DNA from 4 places in the Bacillus sp. PK6-16 genome. Region 4 is predicted to be linked to each of the others. Evidence: riboswitches for the same ligand, from Rfam matches in the RefSeq annotation. Region 4 holds a riboswitch; each other region holds the start of a gene.

Region 1 (5,867 bases), 710 kb from region 4:
CAAAGAAAAGGCATTAGCTCCTAAAAGCTAATGCCTTTTCTTTATTCATATTGTTCAGTATTCCAATCTTCTATATTCCATACTTTTGTTATCCACGATTCATAGAAAGAAGGTTCATGTGAGACAATTAAAACCGTTCCTTTGTATTGTTGTAACGCTTCCTGTAAAGCCATCTTAGTTTCTACATCCAAATGATTAGTCGGTTCGTCTAAAATTAAAACATCAGCTTTTTCTATTTTTTCATATAAGGAGCTAACACACTTAAAATCTCTTCTTTATCCTTTTTTAATTCGAGTGATGTTAACATATCCATCGTTCTCGGCCTAGGTAATTTCACTTGTACCTCGCCAACTATTGACGCTGGTCTTTGAGATAAAATAAATACGCGATCTGAAAGCAAGATTGCCTCATCTAAGTCATGTGTCACCATAACGATTGTTTGCTTTTCTTGATGCCAAGAGTTTAAAAGCCAGCTATGTACTTCCATTTTTGTAAATGCATCTAATTTACCAAAAGGCTCATCAAGCAGCATAATTGGCTTTTCACATAAATATGTGCGCAGAAAACTAATTCTTTGACGCATACCACCAGATAATTCATCTGGATAATGGTCTGCATATTCATCTAGTTCGAACTGCTTTAATGCTTCCATTCCTTCTGTCAGCCTTTGTTTTTTCGGCTTTCCTTCAATTTCTAACGGAAGAACGATATTTTGCAAAGCTGATCGCCACGGTAGTAATAAATCTTGTTGTGGCATATAACTAACAACATCTTGCTCTTGTACTTGCTTATCGTTATACGTTACGTTCCCGCTTGTTGGTTTTTCAACATTTGCAATCATGTTTAATAATGTGCTTTTCCCGCAACCACTCGGTCCTACAAAGGAAACAAACTCTCCCTCTTGTATAGAGGCACTAATATTCTCTAATACATTCTTTCCGTCGAAAGATTTCACTATATTTTTTATTTGTAATCCGCTCATTTTTCACTTGGAAGGAATTCATTTGTAAAAGCATCTTTTACATCGATTTTCTTTTTAATAACTTTGTTGTCATATAAGAAATTCATGTAATTCGTCCAAATTTCTTCCTTCTGTACTCCCCATGCTTTAGCATCATCTTGATACTTCGTACTTAACCATTTTTGGCTTTCTTGAACTAAATCTTTATTTACATCTGGAACAGCTTTAATTAAAATATCAGCAGCCTCTTTCGGTTCCTTAATTGCAAAATTATAACCTTCTGTCGTTGCACTCATAAACTTTTTCACAAAGTCTTTATCTTGCTTCGTATGTTTTTCACTCGTAATAATAACAGGACTATAGAAATCAAGCGCTGGATCTAAGTCCTTCACCATAATCGTATTTAACTCTTTTCCTTGGCGCTTCGCTTCAATCCCATCCCAACCGTAATAAATCCATTCGAAATCTGCATCACGACCGATTGATTTAAAGAAATCTGTTTGTCCTAAGATGATTTTTTCAACTTTATTAAAATCAGCTTGATGTTTATCCATAATCGTCTTTAATGTCGCTTCTTCTGCTGGTCCTCCCCAGCCGCCGTAACGTTTACCTTCAAAATCTTTCGGTGACGTCATATTATCTTTCTTAAGCGATGCAAACGCCGAAGTGTTATGCTGAATAATCGCTCCTACAGATACAACAGGAATTCCTTCCACACGAGCTAACGTTACATTTTCTTGTGCGCTTATTGCGAAGTCTGCTTTTCCTGATGCTATCATTTGCTCTGCTGTTACATTGTCACCTGGTTGAATAATTTCTACATCTAATCCTTGCTTTTTGTAATAATCTTTCGTTTGCGCTACATACAAGCCAGTATGATTCGTATTTGGAAACCAATCTAATACTACTTTTACTTTTTGATCTTTACTTGCACTTTCTTCTTTCTTCGCCGGATTACATCCAGCCACACCTACCGCTACTAAGGCAGCTAACATAACTTTCAAACCTTTTTTCATTTTCTGCCGTCCTTTCTATATATCCATGGTGCTGTTATTCTTGCCATAAACTCTACGATAAAATACAGGCATAATGTCACCATAACGATGATTGCTGCAACCCCAAATACTCGGGCAGTCAAAAAGGATTTTGTAGCCCTCGTAAGCATAACGCCTAATCCTTCACTTGCACCGAGCCATTCTCCGATAATTGCCCCCATTACGCTATATGTAACTGCAATTTTTAAACCTGAGAAAAAGTATGGAAGCACTGCTGGAAATTTTACTTTCTGGTAAACTTGCCATTTTGTCGCCTTCATTGTTTGTAACAGTTTCAGCATGTTTTTATCTACTGTTTGAAAACCTTCTAAAATACTAAGCGCAATTGGGAAGAAACAAACGAGTATTACGACCATTACTTTCGGCAACATCCCATATCCAAACCAAATAATAAATAGCGGTGCAAGTACAACAATTGGAATTGTTTGCGAAATAACAAGCAATGGATTTATTAGAATACGAAATAACGGTATAACGTCCATAATAATTGCGATGCTCGTCCCCAATAAAATTGCAAAAAATAGTCCAATTATAACTTCCTGCAGTGTTTGCATCGTATTTGGTAATAGTAAATCTTTCATCCCAATTAATTCTTGAACAATGGCAGAAGGCTTTGGTAAAATCCACGGTTCGATTTTAAATAATGAAACAGATCCTTCCCATATCGCAATGAGAAGGATAAGCCAAATAGTTGTAATAAGTTTAGATTGCTTCTGGTTTTGCATATTCATCACGGTACTTCCAAACCTTTTCATCTATCGTTACACCAGTGCTTGGACGATAATGGATTTTAATAGAAGTAATCACTTCTTCTGCTCCAGCATCGACGCAAGCTTGTTGCGCACGTTTAACGACATCAAGAAGTACATCTAATTCTCCTTCCAAAGTTGTTTCCATTGCCCCTACTTCATAACGAACTCCCGATTGTTGCACAACTTCAATTGCTTTATCGACAACAGAATATACATCTTTCGTTTTCGCTTGTGGTACTACTGAAAATGACATTGTAACTTGTTGTGACATAATAAAATCCCCCTTATAAAATTAAATTTCAAAAATAAGAAAAGGCTTTCCTACTGCGTAGGAAAGCCTTGTATGCAAGTTATTACAGAATAACATATGCTACATCACTTTAAGTAACTCCCTACGCTGGCATTATCCAGATCAGGTTGAGGGTCGATGTTTACTTACATCCTCTCAGCCAATTGGCTCCCCGGTCCTTAATTCGTTTTCATTGTAGCATGATTTATTTTATTGAACAAACAAAAGCATGCATAATCATTTCATTATTTTTGGAAAATAACCAACTTTTTCACCATGAGCTAATAACTGCTGAATAAATTCTTTATTAATTGCTGGTACTATCAATTCTTTTTTCTTAATCCATTTATTCGTTCTACGCGTACCCATTACAATTTCAGATTGCTGCGCTCCATCTCCTGCAACTTGAGAAGCAATTAACTCTGCTATTACTTCATTTCCCTTCGCTAATGCAAGTCCGGTATTTACATATTCTGAAAGTGGAACCATTTCAAGATTGTATCCACACTCTCCAATTAGCTGTATAAATTGTTCAAACTCAATTTGATGTGGATGACAAATATGTAACGTCTCTCCTATAATTTGCGAATCTTGCAAATACGATACAATTGATTTACTAGCAAAATCAATTGGTGTGAAATCAACTTTCCACTTCACATTTGGTGCTTTCCCAATTAATAGCATTGTTTTAATAAGACGATAAAATGCGTTTCCTTCAATATTTTGTTGGAACGAACCTGTTTCTGAATGACATGCTAAATTACCTGCACGATAAATATTTCCGCGCAAACCATTTTTCATTGCTTCACGAACAATGTTTTCCGCTTGTAGTTTACTATTTGAATATACATTCTCTAAGTCTACACTGTAATTAAAATCACCAGTTTTCATGTATGTATCCCATTGATCTACCGCTAATTCTAACGGGATACCAATTGTAGAAATAAAATGGAATGTAGCACCTTTCTCCGCTAATGCTAGCATACGGCTAGTTCCTTGGACATTTATATTTTCAAATTGTTTTACATCCCCAAAATGTCTTACATCTGCACCGCAATGAATTATCGTATCCATCTTAGAACTGATGAACATAAATTCTTCTTCGCTCATCCCAAGATACTCTTCTCCCAGATCACCGGCTACGGCCTGTATACGCTGTAACCATTCTTCACATACATCATTAAAGTAGCCTGTTAATGTATCTATAATTCTTTGCTGCACATCTTTAGTTGGTCTTACTAAACAATAAATAGTAGCAGATGTATCTCTCAACAATTCATATAATATGTGTGATCCTAAATAACCAGTAGCTCCTGTTAAAAAGACATTTGAAATCTGGTTTTCTTCCAAAACGTTTGCATACGTGATAGTATCTGGTTCGTGAATCACTTTATATTCACGAAATACTTCTTCTTTCTCTACTTTTACTTCTCGCTCAATTCGAGCTAATCCATATATCGTTCTTTCTTTAAAGAAATCTTGAATTGTTAAATGTGAGAAATCTTCTTTTAACAATGTTAAGACTCGTAATACTTTTAATGAATGTCCACCAATTGTAAAGAAATCATCATGCACTCCAACTTTTGAAATTCCTAATACTTCCGCCCAGGCGTTCGCTATTTGTTTTTCTGCTTTATTAGAAGGTGCAACATATTCTTGTAGCCGAACCGGTTCATACTTTTCTTCTAACTGAGCTAACTTCTTAACATCAATCTTTTTATTAGGTGTAAGTGGTAATTCATTAATATAAATTAGTTTAGATGGCACCATATAATCTGGTAATTGCTCTTGTAACTGATAAACTAATTCTGGTATTTCTTTTTTATTTAAAGTTGTATAGAACGCGATTAAATATTGGCTACCTTCCTTACTCTTCTTAGCAAAAACAGCATTTTCTTTTATATTATGATTTTGAGAAATTTTACTTTGGATTTCGCCTAGTTCAATACGATGTCCTCTAATTTTTACTTGATCATCTTTCCGATGTAAAAACTCTATATTTCCATCCTCTAGCAACTTAACGATATCACCTGTTTTGTATATATTAACTATAGGATTAAAAGGGTTCGGAATAAAAGCTTCAATTGTTTTATTAGGCTTATTAAAATACCCTTTTGCTAATCCCACTGAATCTATATATAATTCACCAGGTACACCAATTGGACAAAGATTCATATTCTCATCCAAAATCATAACTTGATAATTAGCACATGGTTTACCAATGGGAATACTCGCAACATCCTCATTTAACTGACTAGGTATTTTATAGGTTGTCGTCACTACAGTACATTCTGTCGGTCCGTATACATTATGAATTTCAACATTTGTACCTATTCTTTCTCTCCACAATTTAATAACCTCTACAGGCAACATTTCACCGCCAATCGCAATTCTTTTTAGGGAAGCTAGCTTATATATATCTTCTTCTGCCAAATAAGTTGCTACTTGTCGAACAAAAATTGTTGCTAATGCCAAGATTGAAGTTGCTTTCACTTTATAGATTGCATTTGCAAATGCTTCTACAGACAATCGCTCTTCCTCTAATAGTACATATAAGTTTCCTCCACAGAATAAAGAAGCAAATGACTCCCATACAGAAGCATCGAAACTAAAGGAAGGAAATTGGGCAAATACATCCTCTTCTGTCAATTCATATTGCTTTTTCATCCAAGTATACAGATTAACAACGCCTCTATGTGCTAACATCGTTCCCTTTGGATTCCCTGTTGAACCAGATGTATAAATCATATAAGCTACATCATCACAATGAATAGACAACTTTACATCTATATCTTCATAAGTTTCACTAT
Region 2 (5,867 bases), 380 kb from region 4:
GAATAAGAAAAGAAGATAGTTTTATTCCATTCTCTTTTTCTTTATCTAAGCAGAATTTAAGCGGATCTAATAAACCGTTAGAAAAAGCATTTAATGAGAAAATGAGTAAATTAAATGAGGAGAAAAAGAGAGCAGCTGAGGAACAACTTGTTAAGGAAAAGAGGCCAGCCGTTCAGGAGCAAGTTGCCCAAGAAGCAGATGTTTACATAGGAGGGCGTGTTACGAAAGTACAGTTTCCAGATGTAAAAGGTCCTGTGAATCCAATTTATAAAAATGGCATCTTCTTAGATAACATAAAAGAATTTCAAACTGATTTATTATTAAAAGAGAACAAACACATACAATATACAATACAAACAATGGACTACGAAAAGAATGATATAAAATATAAATTATTAATGAAACCAATAAAAGAAAAAGACGGATCGGTAACATATATTTATGCGATGGCTTCTTTACAGCCGGTAGATGAAGCTGTACAAATGGTGCAAGATTATTACATCTATATCATTGCATTTGTAGTCGTTCTTATTTTTTTAGCTTCGTTCTATTACTCAAAACAAATTGCAAAGCCATTATTGAAAATAAATGATACAACAAAGAAAATAGCGCATTTAGACTTCACAGAAAAAATACCGATTACTTCAAAAGATGAAATTGGGGATTTATCGAAAAATATTAATGTGCTATCAAATAAACTCCATTCGCATATTGGACAGTTAGAAGAAGATATTGAAAAGGAAAGAAAGTTAGAAAAGACGCGAAAAGAATTCATTTCTGGTGTTTCACATGAATTAAAAACACCGCTAAGTATTATGAAAAGCTGTATTTCTATTTTAAAAGACGGGGTAGCTGAACATAAAAAAGAGTATTATTTTCAGGCAATGGAGAGAGAAGTAGACAAAATGGATACGTTAATTTTGGATATGCTTGAGTTAGCTAAATTTGAATCTGGTACATATAAAATGAAAAAGGATTCGTTTTATATTGATACAGTAATTGAAGATATATGTGAACATCTATCTGTGGAAATAGAGAAAAAAGAACTTCATGTTCATAAAAATATATGTTCATTTGAAGTGATTGCAAATCAAGGCCGGATTGAACAAGTCATCGTGAACTTCATTACGAATGCTATACGATATACACCAAATAAAGAGGATATTATTATTTCTACAATAGATGAGAAGAATCGTATAAAAGTGTGCATTGAAAATAAAGGTACTCATATTGAAGAAGAGCAATTAGATAAAATTTGGGATCGTTTTTATCGCGTGGATACAGCTCGTCAGCGTTCACAAGGTGGGACGGGGCTTGGGCTTGCCATTTCAAAGAATATTTTAGAACTACATGATGCTGAATATGGGGCAGAAAATACAGAAAATGGTGTGTTATTTTACTTCTATTTACCGAAAAAAGCGTAAATAATATGATTTACGCTTTTTTAATTTATTTTCATATTATCTTTACCTAATCTTTATTTTTAATCAGTATAATTTGTTTAGAATATGAGGTTATGTAAGGAGTCGATGAACCGTGCATAGCAATTGGCTAAGTATAATGGTATTTATTTTCTTTTGCGCATTTATTGTATTTTTAATTGATATTACGATATGAAAAAAGAGCGCTCATTAAGCGCCCTTTTTTTGTGTATTCATTTGATAAGCACTGATGCTTTTGAATAAGCGTGGTGAAGTGATAAATAAAAATATAAGTAAAACAGTACATAGAATATAGGAACCAATCATTGTACTACCGTTAAATATTAAAGAATATAGGAAAGCCGATTGGCCTTTTGGTGCATATTGTCCCCAGAAAATGATACCAGCGATAAAGTGACAGAAGTAACGAGCTAGACTACCGATAAAAGTAGCGACGATAATGTATCCAATTACTTTCTTTCCTTGGTTTGGTTTTGATGAAGGTTTGTCTTTACGGCTACCTAAATTTGATTGCTCTTCGCTATTATCATTGGAAGTTAAAAGTGCTTTTTGAATTGGACGATAGAATAAACCAGCAAATCCAATGAATGCAAAAGCAACAAAGTATTCAATTAGTACTTGAATTGGTGTGACGATAATGGCATCGCCTACGACAATTTGTAATAATCCCCAAATTAGGCCCCCTAAGAAAGCCATTTTGAAGCCCCAGCGGTATGCGATAATAAAAATAGGAATCATAGCAAATGAAATGGAACCGCCTGTTGCTGATATTTTTATTGAAAGTGGTAAAATGTCGATGACCAAGGCGAAGGCTGCAAGAATAGCAGATTCGATCATCGCTTGTAAATTGGTGTTACGCATGTTGTCTCCCCCTAAATCCAAGTTATACAAAAAAGAATAGATATCATAGGAGGATACGAAATACGTAAATAAAAATGAGGTATGTATTTCGGACGTTTGCACAATCCCTGCGTTAGCATTAACTAACAGGTTCGAAGGGTCGGAACGAAGTGTTCCCTCTCAGCGGCATGGCTCCCCCAGTGATAACGAGATTCTTTATTTGCTATTGTTTATTGTAAGCGAAATGGATGAGAATGGCAAACGAATACAGTATGACAATAATTGAAATAGAATTGTAGCGAAATGTTAATAAATATGAAGCAAAAGGGTATAGTACAAGAGAAATTGAGTGTGGTATAATTTTTTTGAAAATAATTATCATTCTCTTCTGAGGGGGAAGGTTATGAGCTTAGTAGATATTAAAATTGGAGAGAAAGTGTTAGTAAAAAGTATTCAGTCTTTAGATCAGCTATTAAAGCGTAGACTAGCTGCTTTCGGTCTTGCTGAAGGAAGCGAACTTCGCCTGAAACAGAAAGCGATGTTCAAAGGTCCTTGTACATTGGAGTGTCGTGGACAGTTAATTAGTATTCGTCATTGTGACGCGAAAATGATAAAGGTGGAATTAGCGTGAATAAGGTAGCTTTGCTAGGGAATCCGAATACAGGGAAGACATCATTATTTAATGCACTTACTGGTTCTTATGAGTATGTAGGAAACTGGAGCGGTGTAACAGTAGAAAAGAAGGTTGGTAAATTAAAAGATAGACAAGGAACATTAATTGATTTACCAGGTGTTTATGATTTAAATCCAGTTTCACGTGATGAAGGTGTTGTAACAAACTTTCTATTAACAGAAGAATTTAATCATATGTTAAATATCGTAGATTCCTCGCAGTTTGAAAGAAATATGCATTTAACGTTGCAGTTACTTGAATTTGGTAAGCCAGTCTCAATTGGTTTAAACATGGTTGATGTGGCGAAGCAAAGAGGAATTGTCATTGATGTAAAACGATTATCAGAGCTATTAGGTGTAACAGTCGTTCCTGTTGTTGCAAGAAGTGGAAAAGGCTGTGAAGAACTGCTTACGACTCTTAAAGAAAATAACAAACAAGAGAAAAAGCCATTCCTTATTTCATATGGTGTACAAATGGATGAAGGAATTGGAGAAGTAATTGCTCTTTTAGAGACAGCGAATTACGAGCATCCGAGATGGTTAGCACTTCAATTTTTAAGCAATAACGAAGTAGTAGAAAAAGAAATGAAAGCATTACCAATTTATAAGGAACTCATAGCCATTCGATCTCGCTTAGAAGGAAAACTTGATTGTACGTTAGAAGAGCACATTTACAAAACTCGTGAAGCGTATATTGAAAAGTTAAAAACAAATGTTATGAAGCATGAGAAAGAAGGAAAAATTCCTTTTTCAGAAAAAATTGATAGATTAATTACACATAAAATTTTAGGACTTCCAATCTTTTTAGCAGTTATGTTTTTTATTTTTCAGGTTACGTTTACGTGGATTGGTACACCTTTATCGGATATGTTAGATGAGTTTTTTGGTGGCCAGCTTACGGATTGGGTGACGGCTGGACTTATAAGTATTGGAGCTTCTGATTTTATTCAAGCGCTCGTTACAGAAGGTATTATTGCCGGTGTTGGTGCTGTATTAGTATTCGTACCACAAATCTTTGCACTATTCTTTTTTATTTCATTATTAGAAGACTCAGGGTATATGGCGCGAATTGCAGTTGTTATGGATAGAATTATGGAGTTTTTCGGCTTAAACGGAAAAGCTTTTATTCCGATGATTATCGGTTTTGGATGTAACGTTCCAGGTATCATGGCTGCGAGAACGATTGAACAGGAAAAAGAACGTTTACTTACCATTTTAGTAACACCATTTATGTCTTGTTCAGCACGATTACCTGTATATGCATTATTTGCGGGCGTATTTTTCCCGCATAGTCAGGCGACTGTTGTATTTTCTTTATATGTTGCAGGGATTGTTCTTGCGTTATTAGTTACAAAAATTATGTCTCTTACGATTTTGAAAGCGGAAAAGTCTATTTTCGTAATTGAATTACCGCCTTACCGTGTGCCACAAGCAAAAACATTATGGCTAAGCACATGGGAGAAAGGGAAAGGATTTGTTCGTAAAGCTGGTACATTCATCTTTGGTGGTTCGGTTGTCATTTGGTTATTAAACTATGCAGGTCCATCAGGATTTGGTGTTGATATGGGAGACAGTTACTTAGCGATGATTGGTGGATTTATCGCACCACTATTTGCACCGCTCGGCTTCGGAACATGGCAAGCTGCAGCATCCCTTTTAACAGGGTTTTTAGCGAAGGAAGTTGTCGTTTCTACAATGGCAATTATTTATGCAGTTAAAGAAGATGTGCTTGGAAATGTAATGGGAGCACATTATACAGCATTATCAGCTTATGCATTTATGTTCTTTATTTTATTATATGTTCCGTGTTTAGCGACGGTAGCTGTTATTAAACGTGAAACAGGATCAGCGAAGTGGACGATTTTTTCAGTCGTTTATCCACTCGTAGTTGCTTATGTATTAACGCTCATTATATACCAAGTTGGATCCTTACTCGGATTCTAGAAGGAGATGTATTGTGATGATGGTCAATATTATAATTGGAGCTATCATTTTTGGTTATGCAGCATACACGTTAGTTAATTTTGTAAAGAGAAGTAAAAAAGGAAAATGCGCAGCATGTTCTTTAAATAAGTCATGTCAGTCGCAAACTTGTAGCCCGGATATGGAGCAAATTGCTCATAATAAATAGAAAAAAGCTTTGCGAAATTCGCAAAGCTTTTTTCTTACTTCTTAATTTTTACAAGTTGTGATGATTCTACACCGTTCTTTCCAGGGAACTCTTTACTTGGATCTTTATCGAATTTTAATACGCCAACAGATTTTTCATCGCCTTTTACATTTCCATATGTTGCATCATCAACAACCGCGAACATGTCAGCATATGCACGGCCACTTCCGATAATTGTGTTGCCTTCATATTTTAATTTTGCCCCATCAAGTGTAGCATTTTCTACTTTCTCTTTTGCGAATAATACACCTTGTTCTGTTGTTACAGCCGGTAATTTATCAAGTGGTTTCGTGTCGTCTTTTTCATCAACTTTGCTAAGTAACTCTTTCTTCACGAGTTCTTCACCAGTTTTCTTATCCATGACAAGAACTTTTTTACCTTCTAATGTTGTCATTTTCATTTTATAGAAGTCTTTTTCTTTCACTTCTTTTTTGTTTTTATCTGCAATTTGTGTTACTTGATCTTCTGTTCCGTACAGTACAAAGCCGTTCGCTTTTTCTCCTAATAAAGAACAACCTGATAATGCTCCGAATGAAATTGCTGCTGCTAATCCGATTCCTACTAATTTTTTCATGATGATTTCTCCTTTTATATGTTTTATAGTAAATACAATTTTTGTAGTATTGCTTACAAGTGAAGAAGCTTGTTTATTGCTTCTGGTATTAGTGTATAAGAAATATTGGAATGCAACTATCGAGTTAGCTTACAGTAACATTACACTTATGTAATTTAGTGAAATTGCA
Region 3 (5,867 bases), 700 kb from region 4:
ATTCCCTGCAAGACCGGACCTTTCTAAGTTGAATAATGACGGATATAAAAGTATAGCGCAAAATATTAATCAAACAGTAAATAATGTTTTAAGCTCATCACGTGCAGGAACAGCTTATGGGAAAAGTGTTTTAAATGGATTGCAAAATGGTCAGTTTGATCCAGAACAAGCAAAGAAAGATTTAAATGCAGTATCAAATCAATTGCAAGCTCGTACAGAAGGTATTTCGTATCTTATTAATGTATTTACTGAACTTCAAAACTCAGCGACGACTGATTTTGGAAAAAGCTTTTTCCAAGGGCGAGTGGATCGCCTAACTAAGCTGAAAAGTGGTATGGAAAATGCAAACAACGGTATTAAAGATATTGTAAATGTTATCGGTACAGGACAAGAAGTAAAGAAAGATGTAACAGATGTAGCAAATCAAAAATTAGATGCAGCAAATGCATTAATTGATCAAGCGGAAAAAGATTATAATGAAACGTTTGTAGCAGATTATAAAAAAGCAGTTAGCACAGTAGATCAAGCGAAAGCTAATGCGAATGAAATATACGATAATGCAAAAGCTGATTATGATAAAGCGAAAAATGGTCTAGAAAGTACTAAATCTAGTGTCCAAAAAGCACTAGAGGATGTACAAAACAAAGGTATTAATGGTTTAGAAGGTTCGAAGGAAGCCTTGAAAAGCTTAAATGGTCAATTCCAATCTGGAATCGGTTTAATTGATGATATGATTCCAGTTCTAGAAAGTACAAATAAGGTTTTAGCGGATGTAAATAGTGATAAAAACCTTAATAATGGAATCGCAAAATTAAACAAAGCGAAAAGCAGCTTACAAAAAGGTGTAGAGGCAACGAATAAGGGAATTACACTTCTTAACAATGGCCAGAAACCTACAAAAGATGTAATTGAAAGTATTAACAACGCTGCGAAGGGCGGATCAGCTCAATTAACAGATGTATTATCGACGTATGATTCAGAAATTGTACCTAATTTCAATACAGCAATTGCTCGTACAAAAGAGATGTCGAAAAATACAACTCAAATTTTAAATGATGCAGACAAAAAGCTTCCAGATGTTAAAAAATTACTAGAAGATTCATCAAAAGGCTTAGTAGACGGGAAAAAGAAATTAGCAGATATTAAAGCTGAAATGCCGGAGACTGAGAAAAAGATTAAAGAATTAGCAGATAAAATTCGTGATTTTGAATCTGAAGAGGATTTAAAAGACATCATACGTTTATTGAAAAATGATGTTGAAAAGCAAAGTGATTACTTTGCGAATCCAGTAAATTTAAAAGAAAATAAATTATTTGCGATGCCGAACTACGGTTCAGCGATGTCACCATTCTATACAGTGCTTGCATTATGGGTAGGCGCATTATTAATGGTTTCATTATTAACGGTAGAAGTACACGAAGAGGGCGCGAATTATAAGAGCCATGAAATTTACTTCGGACGTTTATTAACATTCTTAACGATAGGTCTTTCACAAGCGTTTATCGTATCGATGGGAGATATATTCTTACTCGGTACGTACGTAGTCGATAAGTTCTGGTTTGTGTTATTTAGTTTATTTATTGGTGGAGTCTTCGTTTGTATCGTATACTCACTCGTTTCTATTTTCGGAAACGTTGGGAAATCGATGGCGATCATTTTACTTGTACTACAAGTAGCAGGATCGGGCGGAACATTCCCAATCCAAATGACACCAGCGTTCTTCCAAGCGATTTATCCGTTCTTACCATTCACATACGCAATTAGCGCAATTCGTGAAACAGTTGGCGGAATGCTTTGGGATATCGTAACGCGAGATTTACTTGTGTTAAGTGCTTTCGTAGTAGTTATGATTGTTGCTGCGTTATTACTGAAAACACCAATTAACAAATCAAGTGAAAAATTTGTTGAGAATGCAAAAGGAAGTAAAATCATTCACTAAAATAAAAGGTTCCTACCGATAGAGGTAGGAACCTTTTTGTTTAATCAAATTTTAATTTTTTTAATGCTTCTGCGAACGGGTTGTTTAATGGTTCTTCTTCTTTGTTCTGTTGTTTCATATATTTTTGAACATCGCGTTTATCGGCTTTGTTTCCAGATTCTTTTTTACGTCTTTCTTGGAATGTTGATAATTTCTCGCGATAGCCACATTTACATGCAAAGATTTGTCCTGCACCCTCACCACGTAATTCTAGTTTCTTCTTACATTGCGGACAGCGAGCGTTTGTTGTACGAGATACATTTTTACGATGACCACATTCACGATCTTGGCATACGAGCATTTTTCCCTTTTTGCCGTTTACTTCTAGCATTGGTTTACCGCAATCTGGACAAGACTTCGTTGAAATGTTGTCATGTTTATATTTTTTATCGCTTGATTTAATTTCAGAAACGATTTCTTTCGTATAGTTCTTCATTTCAGAAATGAATACTTCTTTTTTCAATTTACCTTTTGCGATAGCCTCAAGTTTTTGTTCCCATTCACCAGTTAGTGTAGGAGATTTTAATTCTTCTGGTACTAAATCAAGTAACTGGCGACCTTTTGAAGTAATGTGAATATCTTTACCGCGTTTTTCAATTAAGAATGAATTGAATAGCTTGTCGATAATGTCTGCACGTGTCGCTACAGTACCTAATCCACCAGTCGATTTTAACGTATCAGCAAGTTGTTTATTTTGCGTATCCATATATTTTGTAGGATTCTCCATTGCTGAAAGTAAAGTCGCTTCGTTAAATCGTGCAGGTGCTTTTGTTTGACCTGATGTTTGCATAATTAACTTTACAGCTAATGTATCGCCTTTCTCAATGTGAGGTAGAAGTTGCTCTTTTACGTCATCAGTTACATCATCATCTTCAAAGCGATTTTCATATACTTCTTTCCAACCGGCATGTAGGATTGTTTTTCCGCGCGCAATGAACGTTTCATTGCCAACCTTTGTGCGTAACGTTAGTTGCTCATATTCGAATGCCGGGAATAACACAGCTAAGAAACGTTTTACAACTAAATCATAAATTTTGCGTTCTTTATCTGTGAATGCTGAGAAGTTAACGTATCCTTCTGTTGGAATAATCGCATGATGATCGCTTACTTTACTATCATCAACAAATGATTTGTTAGGTTTGATAGGCTTTTGTAATACTTTATGTGCGAAGGGACGGTATTCTCCAACACCACATGCTTTTAGACGTTCTGGAAGTGTTCCAACGATATCAGATGAAATGTAGCGTGAATCTGTACGAGGGTACGTTAGTACTTTATGCTGTTCATACAATTTTTGCATAATATTTAATGTTTCTTTAGCAGAGTAACCGAACTTTTTATTCGCATCACGTTGCAATTCAGTTAAATCGTAAAGACCAGGAGAGAATGACTTCTTCTGTTTCTTATCAATTTCCACAACAGTAGCATTTTGTTTATCTAAACGTTTTACAATACCATCGATTTTTTCTTTATTAAAACTACGGCTATTGCCATTTGCATCTTGCCAAGTAAGTTTGAGCTTCTCCATTGTTTGAGCTTCGATGCCGTAGTAAGTTTGTGCTTTGAAGTTCTTTATTTCATCCTCACGACTAGCAATCATAGCAACAGTAGGGGTTTGTACACGGCCGCAATTTAACTGGGCATTAAAGCGAGTCGTTAAAGCACGAGTTGCATTAAGACCGATATACCAGTCAGCTTCTGAACGTGCAACTGCTGAAGCGTATAAATTGTCATAGGCTTTACCTGGTTTTAAATTTGCAAAACCATCTTTAATTGCTTTATCGGTTACAGATGAAATCCATAGACGTTTGATCGGTTTATTAATGCGAACCTTATCAATAATCCAGCGAGCGACCAATTCTCCTTCACGTCCAGCATCTGTCGCTACAATAATTTCATTTACATCCTTTCTAAGTAGCTGGCTTTTCACAGCATTGAATTGTTTCCCAGTTTGTTTAATAACCGTTAATTTCAAACGCTCCGGTAGCATCGGTAAATCTTCTAAATTCCACTTTTTATATTTCACATCATAGCTTTCTGGGTCTGCTAATGTAACGAGATGGCCTAAAGCCCAAGTTACAATATATTTACTACCCTCAAGATAGCCGTTTCCTTTTTTATCACACTTCAGTACACGAGCAATATCTCGTGCAACGGAAGGTTTTTCAGCGATTACAACGCTTTTTGACATATTAAAAACATCCTTTCAAATTTCCATAAGTTAAATATAGCATACATCTTCTTGAGATTCAGTTTCGCTCCATATTTCAGCTGTTTTTAATGGAGTTAACAAAATCCCAACTGATTAAAGTTTCACTTTATCAGTTGCCTCTATATCAAATAGAAAAGTAAAGAACTTGTTATTTTACTAGAATAAGAGTAGACTTTGAAGTAGATGAATAAGAAACACATGGGAGTTTGTGGATACAAACTGAGAGTATGGCTACTAGTCCGTCATTGACCATTTGAACCTGTTGGATAATGCCAGCGTAGGGAGAGTGTAAAAGCACATATTCAGGCACTTTGCGTACGCGCAAAGTGTCTTTTTGTGTATCTCCCATCATTATAGTTAGGAGATGAAAAGGATGAATATGAAAGAAATTAGTAAAGTAGTGGATTTGGTGAGAGAATCTAATCCGCTTGTTCATAATATTACAAATGTTGTTGTAACAAATTTTACTGCTAACGGTTTGTTGGCACTTGGGGCATCGCCTGTAATGGCGTATGCGAAAGAAGAAGTAGCAGAAATGGCTAGCATTGCTGGAGCGTTAGTATTAAATATGGGGACACTTCGTCCTGAAGAAGTAGAAGCGATGTTACTCGCGGGTAAATCAGCAAATGCGAACAATGTGCCAGTACTATTTGATCCAGTTGGTGCAGGAGCAACTTCGTATCGAACAGAAGTTGCGAGACATATTCCGGCTGAAATTGAGTTAGCAATTATCCGCGGAAATGCAGCTGAAATAGCAAATGTTATTAATGAGAAATGGGAAATTAAAGGGGTAGACGCTGGTACTGGAAATGGAAATGTTGTAAGTATTGCAAGGCAGGCAGCAGATGAACTAAATACAGTTGCGGTCATTACTGGAAAAGAAGATGTTGTTACAGATGGAGAGAGAACTATTGTTATTCGAAATGGTCACCCTATTTTAACGAAAGTTACGGGAACAGGTTGTTTACTAACTTCTGTAATAGGAGCATTTGTAGCAGTGGAAAAAGATTATGTAAAAGCAGCAGTAGCAGCATTAACGTTTTATGGTGTAGCTTCGGAACTGGCAGCTGCTAAGACCGTGGAAAAGGGACCTGGTAGTTTCCAAATTGAATTTTTAAATCAGTTAGCGAATACTACTTCTGGTGATATTGAGAAGTATGGAAAGATTGAGGAGTTAGAGTAAGAGGGAGTGAAAGAAATGGCACGCATTGAAATAGATAAAATGTCTAAGCTATTGCAAGTGTATTTTATTATGGGAAGTAATAACTGCACGAGGGATCCTTTAGCTGTATTGAAAGAAGCGTTAGATGGTGGAGTGACAATTTTTCAGTTTCGCGAGAAGGGGGAAGGTTCTTTAATCGGAGAAGATAGAGTGCGCTTTGCAAAAGAATTGCAGACGCTTTGTAAGGAATATAGTGTTCCTTTCATTGTAAATGATGATGTAGAATTAGCCATTGAATTAGATGCAGATGGTGTTCATGTAGGACAAGATGATGAAGAAATTACATCTGTTCGTGAAAAAATGGGAGATAAAATTATCGGCGTATCTGCTCATACAATTGAAGAAGCACGCTTTGCAATCGAAAATGGAGCAGATTATTTAGGCGTTGGACCTATTTTCCCAACGAGTACGAAAAAAGATACGAAAGCGGTTCAAGGAACGAAAGGATTAGCCTA
Region 4 (5,867 bases):
TTTTTTATAGTTGTACAACTGATGAAAATGGAGAACATCCTCCTTAATGGCGTTGGCACCATTCACATCGTTTGAAAGACAAATTTCTTTCAAAACAGTGTCATGACTGTCAAGAAAACATACATCAAATTTTTCAGAGCTTACATCAATAGCTACGAATAATCTCAAAGAAAGGACCTCCTTTCTTTGAATAGTATTTGGAATGAGCTTGGATACTGTGGGATCTCCCTAGAGTCAAAAACATAGCCACAACCTCGCGTATGAGTATTCAATGATTGCCTTCATCTAAGCTGCCCCTCCCACCATTATGAGAGGTAAGTGAAGGAAACCGATACAGCTTGTGCGTATGCAGTGCATTTTGGTCTGGGTCACAGTCTTTTAACGTGGTCGAACTACAGGAAGAGTAAGCATATTCCCGATGGATCCATTTCCATACTTCCATTATCTAGGGAAATCCCCCAGTATCCAAGACTGAATTTTACCCATACATCATTTTTTTGATGTAGCTCTTGAAGATAAAAACTATTTAATTTTCAAGGAACAGTTATTAACTTAAAACTTATTATACGAGGAGGGTGTATCATGAAAAAAATATGCTTTGTATTAATTGTCGACGCTGGTATAAATTATGGTTCAATATTTTCTCTACCATTTTTAAGGAATCAGGATGATTTGAAGGGATATTTTTCTAAGTATTATGATGTTTCAATTAATTATATTAGGGATAAAAACTCAGTTGACTATTTGGTAGTTCCAAAACCGTGTCCAGCTTTTGATAATGAAAATAATCTTCCAATAATTGAAGTACCAGCAATCTTATTTATGGAAAAGAATTTTGAAAAAATAAAGACTTATATAGACAATTATTTTTCTAATAACTCATAAAGAAAATAAAAGTACAGTAAAAAGAAGTCCGATAAAAAATGAGTGGTGTAGAATATTTCTATTAATCATTCGTTTTTTATTATATTTACATATATTTTTTAAAAGAGGATTATAGACGTTCTGAAAAAAAATAATTATAACAAGAACAGTGTTCGTGCTACTATCTACGGTTATTTTTTGTACTAAGTAACCCTTTAACTAACAAGACAACAAAAATAATTAATATATTAAGGAAATTAAGTTACAATAAATGTAAGAGATTTTTCTTTGAGTTTTAGCTCTGAATAATAAAGATAGTTAAATCACTAAATGGAGGAGCGGGTCAATTTTGTTCCTTGTATAGTAAATTGTTACCTATCTCTATTGCAGGTTGTATGGCAGGTAACAGTAGCAGTTGTAGCGAAATACAGCAGAGACAAAGGCTCTTTGGCAAACGGGACTGATGAATGTATTTGGCAAGTAAAAAATGGTTCTTCCCGGAGTTAGTTGAAAAGTCTCATTCTCTCCAAAAGTAGAATCTTTGTCCGCAATGTGGAGAATTTGCATCGACCATACATGATTCTTTTAATAAGCTTTAACTTGTTTATGCTCCCTTCGGTAAGACCATTATTATTCTCATAAGTTACCGTATTTCTGACAGCTTCAATATCCCGGGCTAATCCATTCGTAAAGCTCTTAAACTCTTGCATATTAGTATTCTTAATTTTCTTAATACAATGATTGAGATTCTCAACACTTTTTGTGGTGAAGATGTTTTTAAACTCCCATGTTAAATCATAAACTATTTTTACAATAGGGTGTTCTTCGTAATTATTGTTGGTATTATAACGTATGTTCAAGCATATTATTTAACGTGGATGATTCCATAAAGAGAAAAAGAAATAACCTTTGCATTTTTCAGATTATCGTGTATGATGGGAAAGTATTGAAAATTAAATCAGTGATAAACTAGGGGTGCCTAACGTATGCGTAGGCTGAGAGAGAAGCGCGTGATCTTCTTAACCCTTTGGACCTGATCTGGCTCGTACCAGCGTAGGGAAGTTAACGGCTTTACATAATGATGTCTTTTATGAGCCAGGTCCTTATTTTTTTATGGACCTGGCTCTTTTTATTTTGGCATGCGCTGGCCATATCTCGTCCTTGTCACGAACAGGGGAGGCAACAAAGGTTATGAAACAGTCTGTTTCAGCTGAGCAAATTGAATTGAAATCGAGTTTACCAGGGAGTAAGAAAGTATATGTGGATGGACCACGAGAAGGCATGAAAGTACCGATGCGTGAGATTGAACAAAGCGAAACAAATGGCGTTCCAAATCCGCCAATTCGTGTGTATGATACGAGCGGCCCTTATACGGATCCTGAGTATAAAGTGGAGTTAGAAAAGGGAATTCCAACGCCGCGTCATTCTTGGATCATGGAGCGCGGGGATGTAGAGACATATGAAGGGCGCGAGGTGAAACCAGAGGATGATGGTGTGAAAGTGGCTTCGAAACATACACCTGTTTTCCCGCAAATGGATCGCCAGCCGCTTAGAGCGAAGCAAGGTGCAAATGTTACGCAAATGCATTATGCGCGTAATGGCATTATTACGTCTGAGATGGAATACGTTGCAATTCGTGAAGGAGTAGAGCCGGAGTTTGTTCGTAAGGAAATCGCAGAAGGCCGCGCTATTTTACCAGCGAATATTAATCATCCAGAAGCAGAACCGATGATTATCGGGCGTAATTTCCACGTGAAGGTAAATGCAAATATCGGAAACTCTGCTGTATCTTCTTCTATTGCAGAAGAAGTAGAGAAGATGACGTGGGCAACGCGCTGGGGTGCAGATACAATTATGGATTTATCTACAGGTAAAAACATTCATACGACGCGTGAGTGGATTATTCGTAATGCGCCTGTACCAGTTGGAACTGTGCCGATTTATCAAGCGCTTGAAAAGGTAAATGGAATTGCAGAAGATTTAACATGGGAAGTGTACCGTGATACGTTAATTGAGCAAGCGGAGCAAGGCGTTGATTACTTTACGATTCACGCTGGTGTATTGCTTCGTTACATTCCAATTACTGCAAAGCGTACGACAGGTATCGTTTCGCGTGGTGGTTCGATTATGGCGCAGTGGTGTTTATTCCATCATAAAGAAAACTTCCTATATACTCATTTTGAAGAGATTTGTGAAATTATGAAGCAGTACGATGTTTCGTTCTCTCTTGGAGATGGATTACGTCCAGGATCGATTGCAGATGCAAATGACGAAGCACAGTTTTCTGAGCTTGAAACACTTGGTGAATTAACGAAGATTGCTTGGAAACATGATGTGCAAGTTATGATTGAAGGGCCTGGGCATGTACCGATGCATTTAATTAAAGAGAATATGGAGAAAGAGCTTGATATTTGTCAGGGCGCGCCTTTTTATACACTTGGGCCACTAACGACAGATATTGCACCAGGTTATGACCATATTACATCGGCAATTGGAGCTGCGATGATCGGTTGGTTTGGAACGGCGATGCTTTGTTATGTAACGCCGAAAGAACATTTAGGTTTGCCAAACAAAGATGATGTACGCACGGGTGTTATTACGTATAAAATTGCAGCGCATGCGGCTGATCTTGCGAAAGGACATAAAACGGCTCATCAGCGTGATGATGCACTTTCAAAAGCACGTTTCGAATTCCGTTGGCGCGATCAATTTAATTTATCTTTAGATCCTGAACGTGCGATGGAATATCACGATGAAACGTTGCCTGCAGAAGGGGCAAAGACAGCTCACTTCTGTTCAATGTGTGGACCGAAGTTTTGTAGTATGAGAATTTCACATGATATTCGTGAATATGCAAAAGAAAATGATTTAGAAACGACAGAAGCAATTGAAAAAGGAATGAAAGAGAAAGCAGAAGAATTTAAAGAAGCTGGTAGTCATTTATATCAATAACACGTTACACCTCTTTACTTGATTGATCACACTGTAGTACCTAACTTTATTATAGAAGAAGCCCCATTTGCTAAGACGGTAGCAAATGGGGCTTCTGTTGTTTATAAGGCAAAGAAGAGATGTACCCAGTAGAATAAGAGGAATAGTGTGACGACTGTTGTGAGCGGGATAACGATAAGGGATACACTTAAATAGTCTTTCCATTTTACTTTAATTTTGTTTTGTTTCAGAATATACATCCAAATGAGTGAAGCTAGTGTACCAATTGGTAGTAATAGTGAACCGATGTCACTACCAATGATGTTTGCAAGATAGATTGTTTTTAATGTGACTGGATCTAGTCCCATTTCTGTTAATGTGATTGTACCAATCATAAGGGCAGGATGGTTATTGAAGACGTTAGAGAGGATGGATACAAGTCCGCCCATTGCAAAGCTAGCATAGAGTAGATGCTGATTCACAATTGGCTCGAGCCATTGTACAAGTGCAGCTGTTAATCCTGCGTTGTGGAGTCCGTAAATAATGACGTACATAGAGAAGGCGAAAATTAAAATGTGCCACGGTGTCTTTTTCAAAATGTCGACAGGGTTTGTTCGTAAGTAGTACCATCTCCAAATGAGAAGAACGAGTGAACCAAGTACTGCAACGATTTCAATTGGGATGGATAAGAAGGATGCAACGAATAGAAGACAGCGCATCAGGAAGACGAAACCTAATACTTTTAACATGAATCTTGTCCGTTTTTGTTTCGTATCAACAGAATTATTTCCTTTTAGTGGATGGAAGTTTTTCGTGAAGAAAATTTCTTCAATATCATATGAAGAAACAGGTAATTTTTTCGGAAGTTTTTTCTTCAAAACTGTATACATGAGCCATGACATAAATAATAAGCCTAATGTTGCAGGTACAAACATCATAGCAGTATGCATATAAAGAGTCATATTAACGATATTTAATGCAATTAAGTTTACGATATTACTTACACCAATTGGTGCACTAGATGCGGTAGCGATTAAAGCTCCGCTTAATAAATAAGGAATTTGTTGATGTGGTTTTAATTGAAGGTTTTTTAGAAGAAGAATTAAAATGGGAGTTGTAATTAAAATACTACCGTCGTTATTAAATAAAAGAGTCATAAGAAAACATAATAATTGAATATACCAGTATAGACGGCGTCCAGAACCTTTCGCTAGATTTGCCAGTTTCGCTGCGGACCAATGGAAGAAGCCGAAGCTTTCTAATATAACTGCCATGACGATGGTCGCTAATATTGTTATGGAAGCACCGCCAATTTTACTTATAATATCCATGACGTCTGGTTTTGATACAAGTCCAGTAATTATGATGATACCAGCTCCGATTGCTGCTGGCCACGCCTCATTCAAACCTCGAGGCCGCCAAAAGATAACGATCATCGTTAAGAAGAATACAATAATAGTAATCCATATTTCAATGCTCATATTTTGCCTACCTTTCTATTTTCCCTTGAACAGATGTAGCTTGTCTCAAGTTTATATTGGTAGTATATTCAGCAAAAAATAAGAAGAACTAGACGTATAACGAGATGAAGCGAATATGTGTTTTTCAAGCTAAAGGACAAGTGTCACGAATAGTGAAATAACTATTATGAGAGGAGTCTATAAATTATTGGGGCAGTAAAATAGTAAATGAAATTTATATGGGCAATTATGGAGATATATTGACGCAACTTAAAATATATCAGCGATTATTGAAATATATCGGCGCAACTTAAAATATATCAGCGATTATTGAAATATATCGGCGCAACTTAAAATATATCAGTGATTATGGAGATATATCGGCGCAACTTAAAATATATCAGCGATTATGGAGATATATCGACGCAACTCAAAATATATCAGCGATTTTTAAAATATATCGACTTATCGACAAAACATGACAAAAGGAGTCTATTCCAAAATGCCTTTTGGGACAGACTCCAAGACTATATTATTTTTCCTTCAAAAAAGTACGATCCTTCAAGAATAAATTCCAGAAGAAAATAAATCCTGGTAATAAAATTGCAATCC

Evidence for each region. A riboswitch is a leader RNA that binds a small molecule or an ion and turns the genes downstream of it on or off. The one in region 4 is predicted to bind thiamine pyrophosphate.
Region 1: linked by a shared signal. The riboswitch ahead of M1D66_RS25090 (MTH1187 family thiamine-binding protein) and the one ahead of thiC (phosphomethylpyrimidine synthase ThiC) in region 4 are both predicted to bind thiamine pyrophosphate.
Region 2: linked by a shared signal. The riboswitch ahead of M1D66_RS03385 (energy-coupled thiamine transporter ThiT) and the one ahead of thiC (phosphomethylpyrimidine synthase ThiC) in region 4 are both predicted to bind thiamine pyrophosphate.
Region 3: linked by a shared signal. The riboswitch ahead of thiM (hydroxyethylthiazole kinase) and the one ahead of thiC (phosphomethylpyrimidine synthase ThiC) in region 4 are both predicted to bind thiamine pyrophosphate.

Annotation. Positions count from the first base shown of each region.
Region 1 is NZ_CP096511.1:4,878,671-4,884,537, forward strand. Features, by position in the region: partial or broken gene M1D66_RS25070 (P-loop NTPase family protein) at 42-236, opposite strand; gene M1D66_RS25075 (ABC transporter ATP-binding protein) at 233-982, opposite strand; gene M1D66_RS25080 (ABC transporter substrate-binding protein) at 979-1,977, opposite strand; gene M1D66_RS25085 (ABC transporter permease) at 1,974-2,747, opposite strand; gene M1D66_RS25090 (MTH1187 family thiamine-binding protein) at 2,719-3,039, opposite strand; TPP riboswitch at 3,141-3,242, opposite strand; gene M1D66_RS25095 (non-ribosomal peptide synthetase family protein) at 3,295-5,867, opposite strand, start outside.
Region 2 is NZ_CP096511.1:671,408-677,274, forward strand. Features, by position in the region: gene M1D66_RS03380 (sensor histidine kinase) at 1-1,424, shown strand, start outside; gene M1D66_RS03385 (energy-coupled thiamine transporter ThiT) at 1,632-2,303, opposite strand; TPP riboswitch at 2,390-2,491, opposite strand; gene M1D66_RS03390 (FeoA family protein) at 2,686-2,913, shown strand; gene feoB (ferrous iron transport protein B) at 2,910-4,898, shown strand; gene M1D66_RS03400 (FeoB-associated Cys-rich membrane protein) at 4,915-5,085, shown strand; gene M1D66_RS03405 (lipoprotein BA_5634 family protein) at 5,120-5,698, opposite strand.
Region 3 is NZ_CP096511.1:4,889,533-4,895,399, reverse strand. Features, by position in the region: gene M1D66_RS25125 (YhgE/Pip domain-containing protein) at 1-1,939, shown strand, start outside; gene topB (DNA topoisomerase III) at 1,980-4,169, opposite strand; TPP riboswitch at 4,379-4,491, shown strand; gene thiM (hydroxyethylthiazole kinase) at 4,564-5,373, shown strand; gene thiE (thiamine phosphate synthase) at 5,389-5,867, shown strand, end outside.
Region 4 is NZ_CP096511.1:290,855-296,721, forward strand. Features, by position in the region: gene M1D66_RS01370 (IS110 family transposase) at 1-168, opposite strand, end outside; gene M1D66_RS01375 (hypothetical protein) at 583-885, shown strand; gene M1D66_RS01380 (transposase) at 1,368-1,679, opposite strand; partial or broken gene M1D66_RS01385 (L-lactate permease) at 1,683-1,754, shown strand; TPP riboswitch at 1,826-1,941, shown strand; gene thiC (phosphomethylpyrimidine synthase ThiC) at 2,056-3,816, shown strand; gene M1D66_RS01395 (arsenic transporter) at 3,918-5,276, opposite strand; gene M1D66_RS01400 (cytochrome d ubiquinol oxidase subunit II) at 5,788-5,867, opposite strand, start outside.